One region of the Luteibacter sp. HAY1-4A genome, then DNA from elsewhere that is predicted to be linked to it. Evidence: predicted binding sites of a transcription regulator. Region 1 holds the regulator's gene; the other holds the start of a gene.
The links. The regulator HrcA, encoded in region 1, represses chaperone genes, less so after heat shock. The targets are predictions, from matches to a motif close to TTNGCACTCNNNNNNNNNGAGTGCNAA.
Positions count from the first base shown of each region.

Region 2: a site for HrcA is predicted at 3,157-3,183, ahead of rpoH (RNA polymerase sigma factor RpoH). Genes of this name have one in related genera too.

Region 1 is NZ_JBNDHZ010000012.1:52,905-59,382, reverse strand. It holds gene recN (DNA repair protein RecN) at 1-1,593, opposite strand, end outside; gene hrcA (heat-inducible transcriptional repressor HrcA) at 1,726-2,787, shown strand; gene grpE (nucleotide exchange factor GrpE) at 2,875-3,411, shown strand; gene dnaK (molecular chaperone DnaK) at 3,542-5,467, shown strand; gene dnaJ (molecular chaperone DnaJ) at 5,592-6,478, shown strand, end outside.
Region 2 is NZ_JBNDHZ010000055.1:3,104-9,581, reverse strand. It holds gene ACPYOD_RS16215 (efflux RND transporter permease subunit) at 1-70, opposite strand, end outside; gene ACPYOD_RS16210 (sensor histidine kinase) at 150-1,517, opposite strand; gene ACPYOD_RS16205 (response regulator transcription factor) at 1,501-2,181, opposite strand; gene rpoH (RNA polymerase sigma factor RpoH) at 2,264-3,124, opposite strand; gene ung (uracil-DNA glycosylase) at 3,355-4,044, opposite strand; gene ACPYOD_RS16190 (response regulator) at 4,053-4,892, opposite strand; gene ftsX (permease-like cell division protein FtsX) at 4,904-5,884, opposite strand; gene ftsE (cell division ATP-binding protein FtsE) at 5,881-6,478, opposite strand, start outside.

The sequences.
Region 1 (6,478 bases):
GCTGAGTTCGTCGCGGCGGCCGGCGTCGTTGAGCGCGCGGATGCGGGTGCGGGTGGAGTCGCCGTCGCTTTCCTTCGCCACCTGCAGGTGCGAGTGGCCTTGCGCGGCTACCTGCGGCAGATGCGTGACGCAGAGCACCTGCACGCGCTCGCCGAGCGCGCGTAGCTTCTGGCCCACCACTTCCGCCACGGCGCCGCCGATGCCGGTGTCCACCTCGTCGAAGATCATGCAGCCGATGTTGTCGTTGCCCAGCGTGGCCACTTCGATGGCGAGGCTGATGCGCGCAAGCTCGCCGCCGGAAGCGACCTTGCGCAGCGGACGCGGCGGCTGGCCGGGGTTGGCGCTGACCAGGAGTTCGCAGCGCTCGCGGCCCTGCGGATCGGGGTCGTCGCCTTCGGCGGCTTCCAGCGACACCTCCAGGCGTCCGCCGGCCATGCCGAGTTCGCCCATGAGGGCGGCCACCGACGAGCCGAGTCGGTCCGCGGCGTCCGCGCGTGCCTTCGATAGCGCAGCGGCGGCCGTGTCGTATTCCTTGCGCAGACGGTCGCATTCGGCGGCCAGCCGGTCCAGCGCGTCGCCGGCGCCTTCGAGTTCGGCCAGGCGCTCGCGCACTTCGTCGGCCTTCGCGAACAGTTCCTCGATCGGCAGGCGATAGCGGCGGGACAGGTCGTGCAGGTGGGTGAGGTGGGTGTCCACCTCGGCCAGGCGTTCCGGGTCCAGTTCCACGTCCTGCGCGTAGCGGCCGAGGCCGTCGACGGCTTCGCCCACCTGGATCTGCGCGCTGTCCAGCAGCTCCAGCAGTGGCGCGAGGGTGCCGTCCAGTTCGGACAGGCGCGACAGTTCGGCATGCGCGCGGAGGAGGGCACGGCCGATGGCGAACTCGCTTTCACCGTCCAGCATCTCGACGATGCCGTTGGCGCCTTCGGCGAGGCGGCCCGCGTTGGCGAGGCGGCGGTGCTGCGTCTCCAGGTCTTCCAGTGCGGACGGCGCCAGGGCCCAGCGCTCCAGTTCGTCCAGTTCGTGGCGGAGCAGTTCGATCTGCCGTTCGCGGTCGTCGCCGCCGGAGAGGGCGCGGATGCGCGCCACGGCGTCGCGCCACGCGCGGGCAGTGTCGCGGACGCGCGCCAGCTTGTCTTCGTTGCCGGCATAGGCGTCGAGCAGGGCCATCTGGTGTTGCCGGGAAAGCAGGGCCTGGTGCTCGTGCTGGCCGTGGATCTCGACGATGAGTGCCGCCAGCGCCGACATCTGCGCGAGGCTGGCCGGGCGTCCGTTGATCCACCCGCGTGAGCTGCCCTCCGTGCGGATGACGCGGCGCAGCTGGCAGGTCTCGCCGTCGTCCAGTTCTTCCTGGCGCAGCCAGGCCAGCGCCTCGGGGAGCCCGGCCAGGTCGAATTCCGCGGCCAGTTCGGCACGGTCGCTACCGGCGCGCACCATGCCGCTGTCGGCGCGGGCGCCGGCCAGGAGCATCAGCGCGTCCACCAACAGCGACTTGCCCGCGCCGGTTTCGCCGCTGACCACGGTGAGGCCGGGACCGAACGCGACCTCGGCTTCTTCGACGACGGCGAACTGGCGGACGTAGAGCGAGGTGAGCATGGGACCCGGGTCGGCGGATGGAATCGCGCCGATTGTAGCGGGAGCGGCGTCGCAAGGGCCGAGACTTGCAAGCGAGAGGGCAAGACCTTATTGATAGCGGACGATCCAGCCCCTTTCCGACACGTCCAGCGCATGAATCCGTTTACCGGTCACGACATCGATGCTCGCGCGCGCCGGCTGCTGCGGACCCTCATATCCCAATACCTGTCGGACGGTGAGCCGGTCGGCTCGCGCACGCTGGCGAAGTCGTCGGGCCTGGAAGTCAGCCCGGCCACCATCCGCAACATCATGGCCGACCTGGAAGACGCCGGCCTGGTCGCGTCACCGCATACCTCGGCCGGCCGCGTGCCCACGCCGCGGGGCTTGCGTCTTTTCGTGGACAGCCTGCTCGAATTGAAGCCGCTGCCGCGCGACGAGATGGCGCGCCTGCAGGGCAGCCTGCCGCCACACCAGACCACCACGCGCGACCTGCTGGGCAACGTCTCGAACCTGCTTTCCGCCATGACCCGCTTCGCCGGCGTGGTCACCGTGCCGCGCCAGGGCGACTTCCCGCTGCGCCACATCGACTTCGTATCGCTGCCCGACGCGCGGGTGCTGGTCATCCTGGTGTTCTCCGACAATCAGGTCCAGAACCGGGTGGTGCAGCTTGCCCGCCCGCTCGACGCCAGCGAGCTGGAGCAGGCGGCCAACTACCTCAACGCCCAGTTCGCGGGCTTCCGCCTGGCGGACATCCGGGCGCACCTCGCCTCGGAACTGCGCGAGGCCGGGGGCGAACTCAACCGGATGCTGGCTGCCGCGGTGGAACTGGCCACGGCCTCGTTCGCGCACGACGAGGACGCCGACGACGTCCTGGTCAGCGGCCAGACCAACCTCATGGGCTATTCCGAGCTGGCCGACATCGACCGGCTCCGCGAGCTGTTCGACGCCTTCCAGCAGAAGCGCGACCTGCTCCAGTTGATGGAAATGTGCGTCCAGGCCCCCGGCGTCCGCCTCTTCATCGGCGAGGAGTCCGGCTTCTCGGCCCTGGACGGCTGCAGCATCGTCACCGCCACCTACGGCACCGGCGGCCGCATGCTCGGCGCGATCGGAGTTATTGGACCGACGCGTATGGCATATGAGCGGGTGATTCCGGTGGTGCAGGCCACTGCCGGATTGCTCAGCGACGCCTTGAATCGCGCCGCGGCGACCTCATAAACCGCCCCGGGAGGCGGGTTTACTATTTCCCGCGGATGTTCGGTCCCCTCCTGGAGGCGGGCCGGTAAGCTGACATTTGGAGCAAGCATGCAGAACAACGATCCCCATGCGCCGGATCAGGTGCAGGATGGCGGTGCGGCGGACGGCGGCGTGAACGCCGACCTCGACGCACTTACCGCGAAGCTGGGCGCCCTCGAATCGGAACTGGCCGGGGCGCGCGAGACGGTCCTGCGCGAGCGGGCGGAGATCGAGAACCAGCGCCGCCGTCTTCAGCGCGACCTGGAACAGGCGCGCCGTTTCGCCAACGAGAAACTGCTGGGCGACCTGCTTCCGGTGTACGACGGCATCGTGCTCGGCCTCACGAACGACTCCGCCGACGCGAAGACGTTGCGCGAGGGCCTCGAGCTGACGCTGAAGCAGCTGGAGAAGGTCACGCAGTCGAACGGCCTGACCGTCATCGATCCCCTCCACCAGCCCTTCAATCCGGAGCACCACCAGGCGATCAGTTCGGTCGAGTCGAACGAACACGCGCCGGGCACGGTGGTGGCGGTGGTCCAGAAAGGTTTCGTGCTCAACGATCGTCTGTTGCGTCCGGCGCTCGTCGCCGTGGTGCGCGACAACTGAACAAAGCCCCATGTGGCGCGGGTTCGCGGCACTTGGGGAGTCTCACCAGGCATTGAATCGATGGGGCCGGTCCCCACTTTCACAAACAGTCGCGGCCGCGGGGGCCGCTTAGAAATACGGAGCAACTTCAATGGCCAAGATCATCGGCATCGACCTCGGTACGACCAACTCCTGCGTGGCAGTGATGGAAGGTTCGACCGCACGCGTCATCGAGAACGCGGAGGGCGATCGCACCACGCCGTCCATCGTCGCGTTCACCAAGGACAATGAGGTTCTGGTCGGCGCGCCGGCCAAGCGCCAGAGCGTCACGAATCCGAAGAACACGTTCTACGCGGTGAAGCGCCTCATCGGCCGCAAGTTCACCGACGCGGAAGTGCAGAAGGACATCAAGATCGTGCCCTACGGCATCGTGGCGCACGAGAACGGCGACGCCTGGGTGCAGACGGCCGATGGCAAGAAGATGGCCCCGCAGGAAGTCTCCGCGAAGGTCCTCATGAAGATGAAGAAGACCGCCGAGGACTTCCTGGGCGAGCCGGTCACCGAAGCGGTCATCACGGTGCCGGCGTACTTCAACGACAGCCAGCGCCAGGCCACCAAGGACGCCGGCAAGATCGCCGGTCTCGACGTCAAGCGCATCATCAACGAGCCGACCGCGGCCGCACTGGCCTACGGCCTCGACAAGACCGCCTCGGGCGACCGCAAGATCGCCGTGTACGACCTCGGTGGCGGCACCTTCGACGTGTCGATCATCGAGATCGCCAACGTCGACGGCGAGAAGCAGTTCGAAGTGCTGGCCACGAATGGCGACACCTTCCTCGGTGGCGAAGACTTCGACAACCGCGTCATCGACTACCTGGTCGACGAGTTCAAGAAGGAGCAGGGCATCGACCTGCGCCAGGACCAGCTCGCGCTGCAGCGTCTGAAGGACGCCGCCGAGCGCGCGAAGATCGAGCTTTCCTCGTCGCACCAGACCGACGTGAACCTGCCGTACGTCACGGCCGATGCGTCCGGTCCGAAGCACCTCAACATCAAGCTGACCCGCGCCAAGCTCGAGTCGCTGGTGGAAGACCTGGTCAAGCGCACCATCGAGCCGTGCCGCACCGCGCTCAACGACGCCGGCCTGCGCGTGTCCGACATCAATGAGGTCATCCTCGTCGGTGGCCAGACCCGCATGCCCAAGGTGCAGGAAGCCGTGAAGGACTTCTTCGGCAAGGAAGCGCGCAAGGACGTCAACCCGGATGAAGCCGTCGCCGTCGGCGCCGCCATCCAGGGCGGCGTGCTGGGCGGTTCCGTCAAGGACGTGCTGCTGCTCGACGTCACCCCGCTGTCGCTCGGCATCGAGACGATGGGCGGCGTGATGACCAAGCTCATCGAGAAGAACACCACGGTGCCCACCAAGGCCTCGCAGGTGTTCTCCACGGCCGACGACAACCAGACCGCCGTCACCGTGCACGTGCTGCAGGGCGAACGCGAGCGCGCCAACGCCAACAAGTCGCTCGGCAAGTTCGACCTGCAGGGCATTCGCCCGGCGCCGCGCGGCACGCCGCAGATCGAAGTCACCTTCGACATCGACGCCAACGGCATCCTGCACGTGTCGGCGAAGGACAAGGACACCGGCAAGGAGCAGAAGATCGAGATCAAGGCCGGCTCGGGCCTCTCGGACGAAGAGATCCAGCGCATGGTGGCCGACGCCGAAGCCAACCGCGAGGAAGACAAGAAGTTCCACGAGCTGGTGCAGGTGCGTAACAAGGCCGACCAGCTGGTGCACGCCACGCGCAGCCAGCTGAAGGAGCATGGTGGCAAGGTGCCGGCCGAGCAGCTGGCCAGCATCGACGCCGCGGTGTCCGAGCTCGAGAAGGTGAAGGACGGCGACGACAAGAACGCCATCGAGGGGAAGATCACCAACCTCGAGCAGGTGGCGCAGTCGCTGTACGCCGCGGCGCAGTCCGGTGGTTCGCAGGACACGTCGCAGCAGTCGGCGCCGGGCGGCGGTTCGGCCCAGCCGGACGACGTGGTCGATGCCGAGTTCACCGAAGTCAAGGACGACAAGAAGTAAGTCGTCTGAACGAGCGACGTGCCGCGGCGAGGGGTTGCGGCACGTCTTCAACGGTTGACAGGAACGATCGCGCCGAGGGGCAACCCATCGGCGCGTTCGTCCGTCCAGGGAAAGCAAGCGGGCAATGAGCAGCAAGCGCGACTACTACGAAATCCTCGGTGTGGAACGCACCGTGACGGAGGGCGACCTCAAGAAGACCTTTCGTCGCGTCGCGATGAAGTACCACCCCGATCGCAATCCCGACGATCCGGAAGCGATCGAGAAATTCAAGGAAGCGAAGGAAGCCTACGACATCCTCTCCGACGCGCAGAAGCGCGCGGCCTACGACCAGTACGGTCATGCGGCCTTCGAGGGTGGCGGGTTCGGTCGCGGCAATGGCGCCGGCTTCGGCGACGTGGGCGACATCTTCGGTGACATTTTCGGCGACATCTTCGGCGGTGGCGGCGGACGCCAGCGCGCGCGCCGCGGTGCCGACCTGCGCTACATGATGGACCTCGACCTCGAGGAAGCCGTGTTCGGCGTCGAGAAGAAGATCGAGGTGCCTACCCAGGTCAATTGCCACCACTGCAACGGCACGGGCTCGGAAGACGGCAAGGTATCGACGTGCAGCACCTGCGCCGGCCATGGCCGCGTGCGCATGCAGAACGGCATTTTCTCAATCCAGCAGGCCTGCCCGACCTGCCACGGCTCCGGCCAGAAGATCGACAAGCCTTGCAAGAAGTGCCACGGCGACGGCCGCCTGGAAGAAGAGCGCACGCTGTCGGTGCGCATTCCGGCGGGCGTGGACAATGGCGACCGCATCCGCCTCACGGGGCAGGGTGAAGCCGGCCCGGCGGGTGCGCCGGCGGGCGACCTCTACGTGGAAGTGCGCGTGCGCGAGCATGCCATCTTCCAGCGCGACGGCTCCGACCTGTATTGCGAAATGCCCATCCGCTTCGCGCAGGCCGCATTGGGTACCGAGTTGATGGTGCCGACGCTGGAAGGCGAAGTGCCGGTGAACGTGCCGCCGGA
Region 2 (6,478 bases), on a different contig from region 1:
TGAGGATCAACAAAGCGAGGACGACGAAGGTATACGGCCGCGTGAGCGCGATCCGGACGATGCCAATCATGGGGGGACGGGTTCCGAGGCGTGTTTGCGTCGGCGCGAATTTTGCGCCGCCGCACGCCGCGGGCGTAGTTAAGATTTATTTAGGCGTTCGCCGGACAGGTGACCGAGAAGACCGCGCCACGTTCGTTGCCGCCCACCGACAGCGAGAACCCGTGCAGCCGCACGATGGCACTCACGATGGCGAGGCCGAGGCCGCACCCCGGCTTCGAACGCGTCTCGTCGCTGCGGTAGAAACGCCGGAACACGGCTTCGCGCTCGTCGGGCGGAATGCCGGGGCCGGTATCGGCGATGTCCACGCGCGCGCCGCCGTCGGCATCGGTCGACGCCACCAGGCGCACGGCGCCGCCGTCGGGCGTGAACTTGATCGCGTTGCCGACAAGGTTGGCGAAGGCTTCGAACAGCAGGTGCGGGTCGCCTCGCAACGACGGCAACCGGCCGAGTTCCAGCTCGAAACGTTGTCCGCGGTCCTCGGCCAGTGGCGCGTAAAACTCGTGGACATTGCGCAGGACGCTGCCCAGGTCCATGTTCTCGAAGCAGGCGCTGCGCTGCCTGTCTTCGAGCTCCGAGACACGCAGCAAGGCGCGGAAGCGCGCAAGCACCGTGTCGATCTCGGCGACACACGCATCCAGTTGCTCGCCCTCCGGCCGGCTCTCGAATTGCTGTTGCAGGCGGTACAGGCGCGTGCGCATGCGCGTCAGCGGCGTGCGCAGGTCATGGGCGATGTTGTCGGTAACGCCCTTCACTTCCCCGAGGAGCCGTTCGATCTCCGTCAGGGTGGTATTGACCGTCCCCGCGAGCAGATCGACTTCGTCGCCGAAGCCGCTCACGGGAAGGCGCACGCTGAGGTCGCCCTCGCGAATGGGCTCCATCGCCTGCTGGATGGCGCGGATGCGACGGGCGGGACCGCGCGCGATCAGCACGCCGCCCAGTACGCCGGGAATGAGCGTGAGCGACAGGCCCCAGAGGAGTCCGCGCCGGATGATCGTGCCGACGCCGTCGATGGTGGAGCTTTCCTTCGCCACGACGAGGCGCGTGCCATCCGGCAATTCGTGGAAGAGCCCGCGAACGCGCGCCGTGGCCTTGCGCGCGGTGCTGTCGAGGCTCGCGCTGATCGAACGGGCCGTGCCGTCTTCGTCCAGGTCCTTCGGCATCGCGGCGATGTTGCCCGCGAGGTGCCGGCCCTGTGCGTCGAACAGGCCCATCCACATGGCGCCTTGCACGTCGATGCGGCTGGCGGCGTCCACGGTGGCGCGCATGTCGCGCGGCGCGGTGCCTTCCAGGTAATGGACGCGCGACGCCAGCATCTGGTCGATCACGCCGGACAGGTAGCGCGAGGTTTCCCACTGCACGATGCCAAGGAGCACCACGCACCAGATGGCGAACAGCGCGCCATAGATGATGATCAGGCGCGAGGTGGCGGAACGCCAGGCGTCAGTCAGCGGGCGCAAGGACGTATCCCGAGCCGCGCACGGTGCGGATGAGCGGTGAATGGCCGGCGCCGTCGATCTTGCGCCGCAGCCGTCCGATATGGACGTCGATCACGTTCGTGCCCGGATCGAAATGGAAGCCCCATACGTGTTCGAAAATCATCTGTCGCGTCACCACCTGCCCCGCGTTTCGCATCAGGAATTCCAGCAGGCGGAACTCCGTGGGCAGCAGGGTGAGCTCCTGGCCGCGGCGCTGCGCGTTATGGCGGACCAGGTCGAGTTCGAGGTCGGCCACACGCAGGCGCGTTTCGTTCGGACCCTGGCGACGCCGGCGCAGCAGCACCTCGGCACGCGCCGCCAACTCGTCGGGCGAAAAGGGCTTGGTGAGGTAATCGTCGCCGCCCGCACGCAACCCGCGCACCCGTTCATCCACGTCGGACAGCGCGCTGATCATCAGCACGGGTGTGTCCACGGCGTGCTGGCGCAGTTGGGAGACCACGTCGATGCCGTCCATGCCGGGCAACATGCGATCCAGTGTGATGATGTCGTAGCCGTCGGCGAGCGCCCGCGCGAGGCCTTCGCGGCCGTCGGACACCCAGTCGGCGGTCAGGCCGTGCGCACCCAGTTCCGCGACGATGTCGCGCGCGGTGACCTCGTCGTCTTCGATGACCAGCGCCCGGGGCATCCTGGTTCTGCTCCTGCCGGTAGGACAAAGGAAAACGGCCTCGCGAGGGAGGCCGTTTCCGATCTTACGCCGAACCGCGGTTTCAGGCGGCGATGGCGACGCGCATCTTCTTCATGGCATTCGCTTCGATCTGGCGGATACGCTCGGCCGAAACGCCGTACTCGTCCGCAAGATCCTGCAGCGTGGCCTTGTTGTCTTCGGCCAGCCAGCGGCGCTGGATGATGTCGCGCGAGCGATCGTCCAGGTTGCCGAGTGCCGACGACAGCGCGCCCATCTGGTTGTTGCTGGCATCTTCCTCGGCGAGGTTGTCGTACGGGTCGGCGCCTTCGTCGACGAGGAACGCGGCCGGAGCCGGCTTGTCGTCATCGTCCGCGTCGGCCGGGGCTTCGAAGCCGATGTCACGGCCCGAGAGACGGGATTCCATCTCGCGCACGGTGGCTTCCGGTACGCCCAGGTCGTTCGCGACCACGCGCACTTCCTCCGCGTTCATCCAGCCCAGGCGCTTCTTGCTCTTGCGCAGGTTGAAGAACAGCTTGCGCTGCGCCTTGGTGGTGGCGACCTTCACGATGCGCCAGTTGCGCAGGATGAACTCGTGCATTTCGGCACGGATCCAGTGCACGGCGAAGCTGACCAGGCGAACGCCCTGGTCCGGGTCGAAGCGCTTCACGGCCTTCATCAGGCCGATGTTGCCTTCCTGGATGAGGTCGGAAAGCTGCAGGCCATAGCCGTTGTACCCGCGGGCCACGTGGACCACGAAACGCAGGTGGGACATCACGAGCTGCTTGGCGGCGTCGAGGTCGGCGTCGTCACGGAAGCGGCGCGCCAGCGACTGCTCCTCGTCAAGGCTGAGCACCGGAATGCGATGGACGGCCGAGATATAGGAATCCAGACTGCCAACGACGCTCGGTAGCCCGTAGTTACGGGTGGCGAGGGCTTGGGACATGTGTGGAACCTCCTGAAAGTCTTGTACGCAGATTAGCAGTCCCGGAATGAGAGTGCTAAGTCGGCCCGAAGTTCATCGGTTAACTGTACGCAATGGTACAGAAATAGGTCCGGCATGTCCAGAGGATGCTATGGCCGGTTTATGTGCCGTACGGGGCGGGGCGTATCGAGTAGCGGAGATTAACAGCTAAGAACTTATTATTATTGGAGATATGGCGACTGTTAGATGCCTTAGGCAACCAGGTCGACCTTTGCAGGCAGCGACCAGTCGATGGGCGGTTTGCCGCGCGATTCCAGATAGGCGTTCGCTTTCGCGAAGTGGCCGCAGCCCATGAAGCCGCGATGCGCCGACAGCGGCGAGGGGTGCACGCTGCGCAGGACGAGGTGACGCTTGCCGTCGATCAGCTGGCCTTTCCGCTGGGCGTGACTGCCCCAGAGCATGAAGACCAGTCCCTCGCGCTCGCGGTTGAGGGCATCGACGGCCGCATCGGTGAAGCCCTCCCAGCCCCTGCCCTGGTGCGAGCCGGCGTTGCCGGCCTCCACGGTCAGTACCGCGTTCAGGAGCAGCACGCCCCGGTCGGCCCACGGGGTGAGGCAGCCGTGGTCGGGACGCGGGATGCCGAGGCAGTCCTCGATCTCCTTGAACATGTTCTGCAGCGATGGCGGCACGCGCACGCCCGGGCGTACCGAGAAGCTGAGGCCGTGGGCCTGACCGGGCCCGTGGTACGGGTCCTGGCCGAGAATGACGACGCGCACGTTGTCGAACGGCGTGTGGGCAAAGGCATTGAAGATGTCGGGACCCGGGGGATAGATCGTCTTGCCCTGTGCCTTTTCGCTGCGCAGGAATTCCGACAGCGCCAGCATCTCGGGGCGATCCAGGTACGCGCCGATCCGGGCTTTCCAGGAGGGCTCCAGCTTCACCCTGTCGTTCAATGCGCTGCCCTCTCGCGCAGGTGCAGGGCGACGCGAAGCTGGAAAAGCAGCTTCGTGATGAGCAGTTTTTCCTCGACGGGCTTTTCCACGAGGTCGTTCGCCCCGGCACGCAGGAGCGCGGCCTGGTTCGCGGGGTTTTCGTCGCCGGTCATGACCAGCGTGGGCAGCTGCCCCTTGCCGTAGCCGAAGTCGTTGCGGATGCGCTCGACGAGATCGCCGCCGGTGAGTTCGCCCTTCAGGCTCACATCGGTCAGCACCACGTCGGCACCGACCTCGCCGCGCTCGCGCGCCTGGCGCAGGTGCTGCAGCGCGTCTTCGGCACTGATGACGTGGTGCACCGTGAGGCCGTATTTCTCCATCATCCGGCGCGTGGCCAGGGCCACCACGCGGCTGTCCTCCACATAGAGCACCTCGCCCTCGGCGCCACCCTCGGGCCGCACGTACCCGCGAATGAATTCCGCGAGCGCGCCGAAGCCGAGGGACTTGTCGAAGTAATCGGTCACGAACTCGCCGAGTTCCCGCCGGTGCAGGCGCTGCTCGACATCGCCCGACACGACGACGATCGGCATGTAGATCTGCGGTGCGGACTCGCGCACGAAGCGGGCCACGTCGAGCCCGTCCATGTCGGGCAGGCGCAGCGCCACGGTGACGAAGTCGAAGACGCCGCGTTGCAGTTCGGTCTGGGCCTCCGCGCCGGTGGCGGCTTCCACGATCTCCACGCCCGGCACCTCGGCGGTGACCACCCGTGAGATCAGCTGGCGCACGACCTTCGAGCCGTCCACCAGGAGAATGCGCGGCGTCGCGCCGGCCACGCCCGAACCGATGTGAGATGCCACCCCCGCCCCCTTTAACCTGCCGCGGCGCGGCGTATCTGCCGCGCGCTGACCAGTCGCGCACCGAGCCACCCGAGCACGGCCGAGGCGAAGGGTACCGAAAGCAGCAGCCAGGCGGGGAGACCGCCGAAGCTCACGCTGCCGTCGTAGGCCGCGGCCAGCCGCCCGACTGGCCCGGCCATGGCCAGTTCCAGCACCACGGCCAGCACGACAGCCAGCACGCCGGCAAGGAAGCCCAGCCAGATGCCGGCGTAAAGGTAAGGGCGGCGAACGAAGGGACGGCTGGCGCCGATGAGGAGGAGCACGCCGATCTCCGCGCTGCGGCTCTGGATGTCGACCCGGATCGTGTTGCCCACGACCAGCAGTGCGGCAACGCCGAGCAGCAACGCCAGGAGCGCGACGGCCCGGCTGCCGACGCCCACCAGGGCATCGAGACGCTGCCGCCAGGCTCCGGTGTCCTGCACCATGTCGACACCCGGCGTCGCCTTCATCGACTCGACGAGGCGGCCCACGTCCTCCGCCGACAGGCCCGGTTTCGGTTGCACGGACAGCACGTAAGGCAGGGGGTTGGCGTCCAGCGACTGCAAGCTGCCCGAGAACCCCTGCACTTCGGCAAGTTCGGCGAGACCGTCCTTCGGCGTGCGCACGACGATGTCCGCCACTTCGGGGCGGCCGCGCAGGGCGGATGCCGCGGTTTCCGCCATGGCGGCGTTCTGCCCTGGCCTCATGAAAGCGCTAATGGACTGGTTGCGCCCGAGCGCGTCGCCCATCCGCTGCACGTTGCCGAGCAGCAGGTAAAAGGTGAGCGGCAGGGCCAGCGCCACGCCCATCACGGCCACCGTCAGCAGCGTACCGAGCGGCCGCGAGCCGAGACGACGCAGGCTGATGGACAGGCTCCAGGCGTGGTGTTCGCGCCAAGCGCCGACCTTTCGCGACTCGCTGCGGCGTGTCTTCTCCGGTTCCTGGGCCCGGCGGGTTTCGCGCACCGTGTTCATACCACCTCCGTGGCGGGCACGTCGGCGACGAGCTTGCCGTGGTCCAGGACCACGACCCGCTTCTTCATGCGCTTGATCAGCATGAGGTCGTGGCTGGCGACGAGCACGGCGGTGCCGACCGCCTGGAATTCCGCGAACAGGGTCATGATCTCCATCGCCAGCTGCGGATCGAGGTTACCGGTGGGTTCGTCGGCGATGAGCACCGCCGGTTTGGCCACGATGGCGCGTGCGATGCCCACGCGCTGCTGCTCGCCGGTCGACAGCGCCTCGGGCAGCTGCTTCTCGTAGCTGAGCAGGCCCACTTTCTCGAGCGCGGCACGCACGCGACGGCCGCGGTCGGCAGGTGCGACGCCGCCGATGATCAACGGCAGTTCCACATTGGCGAAGACGGTACGGTCGAGCAGCAGGCGATGGTCCTGGAAGACCATGCCGAGCTTGCGCCTCACCTTCGGGATATCGCCCGCGCGCACCGTGTTGAGTTTCTGGCCGTCGAGCGTGACCACACCGTTGGTCGGGCGCTCGATCATCGCCAGCAGCTTCAGCAGCGTGCTCTTGCCGGCACCGGAGTGCCCGGTGACGAAGGCCATTTCGCCC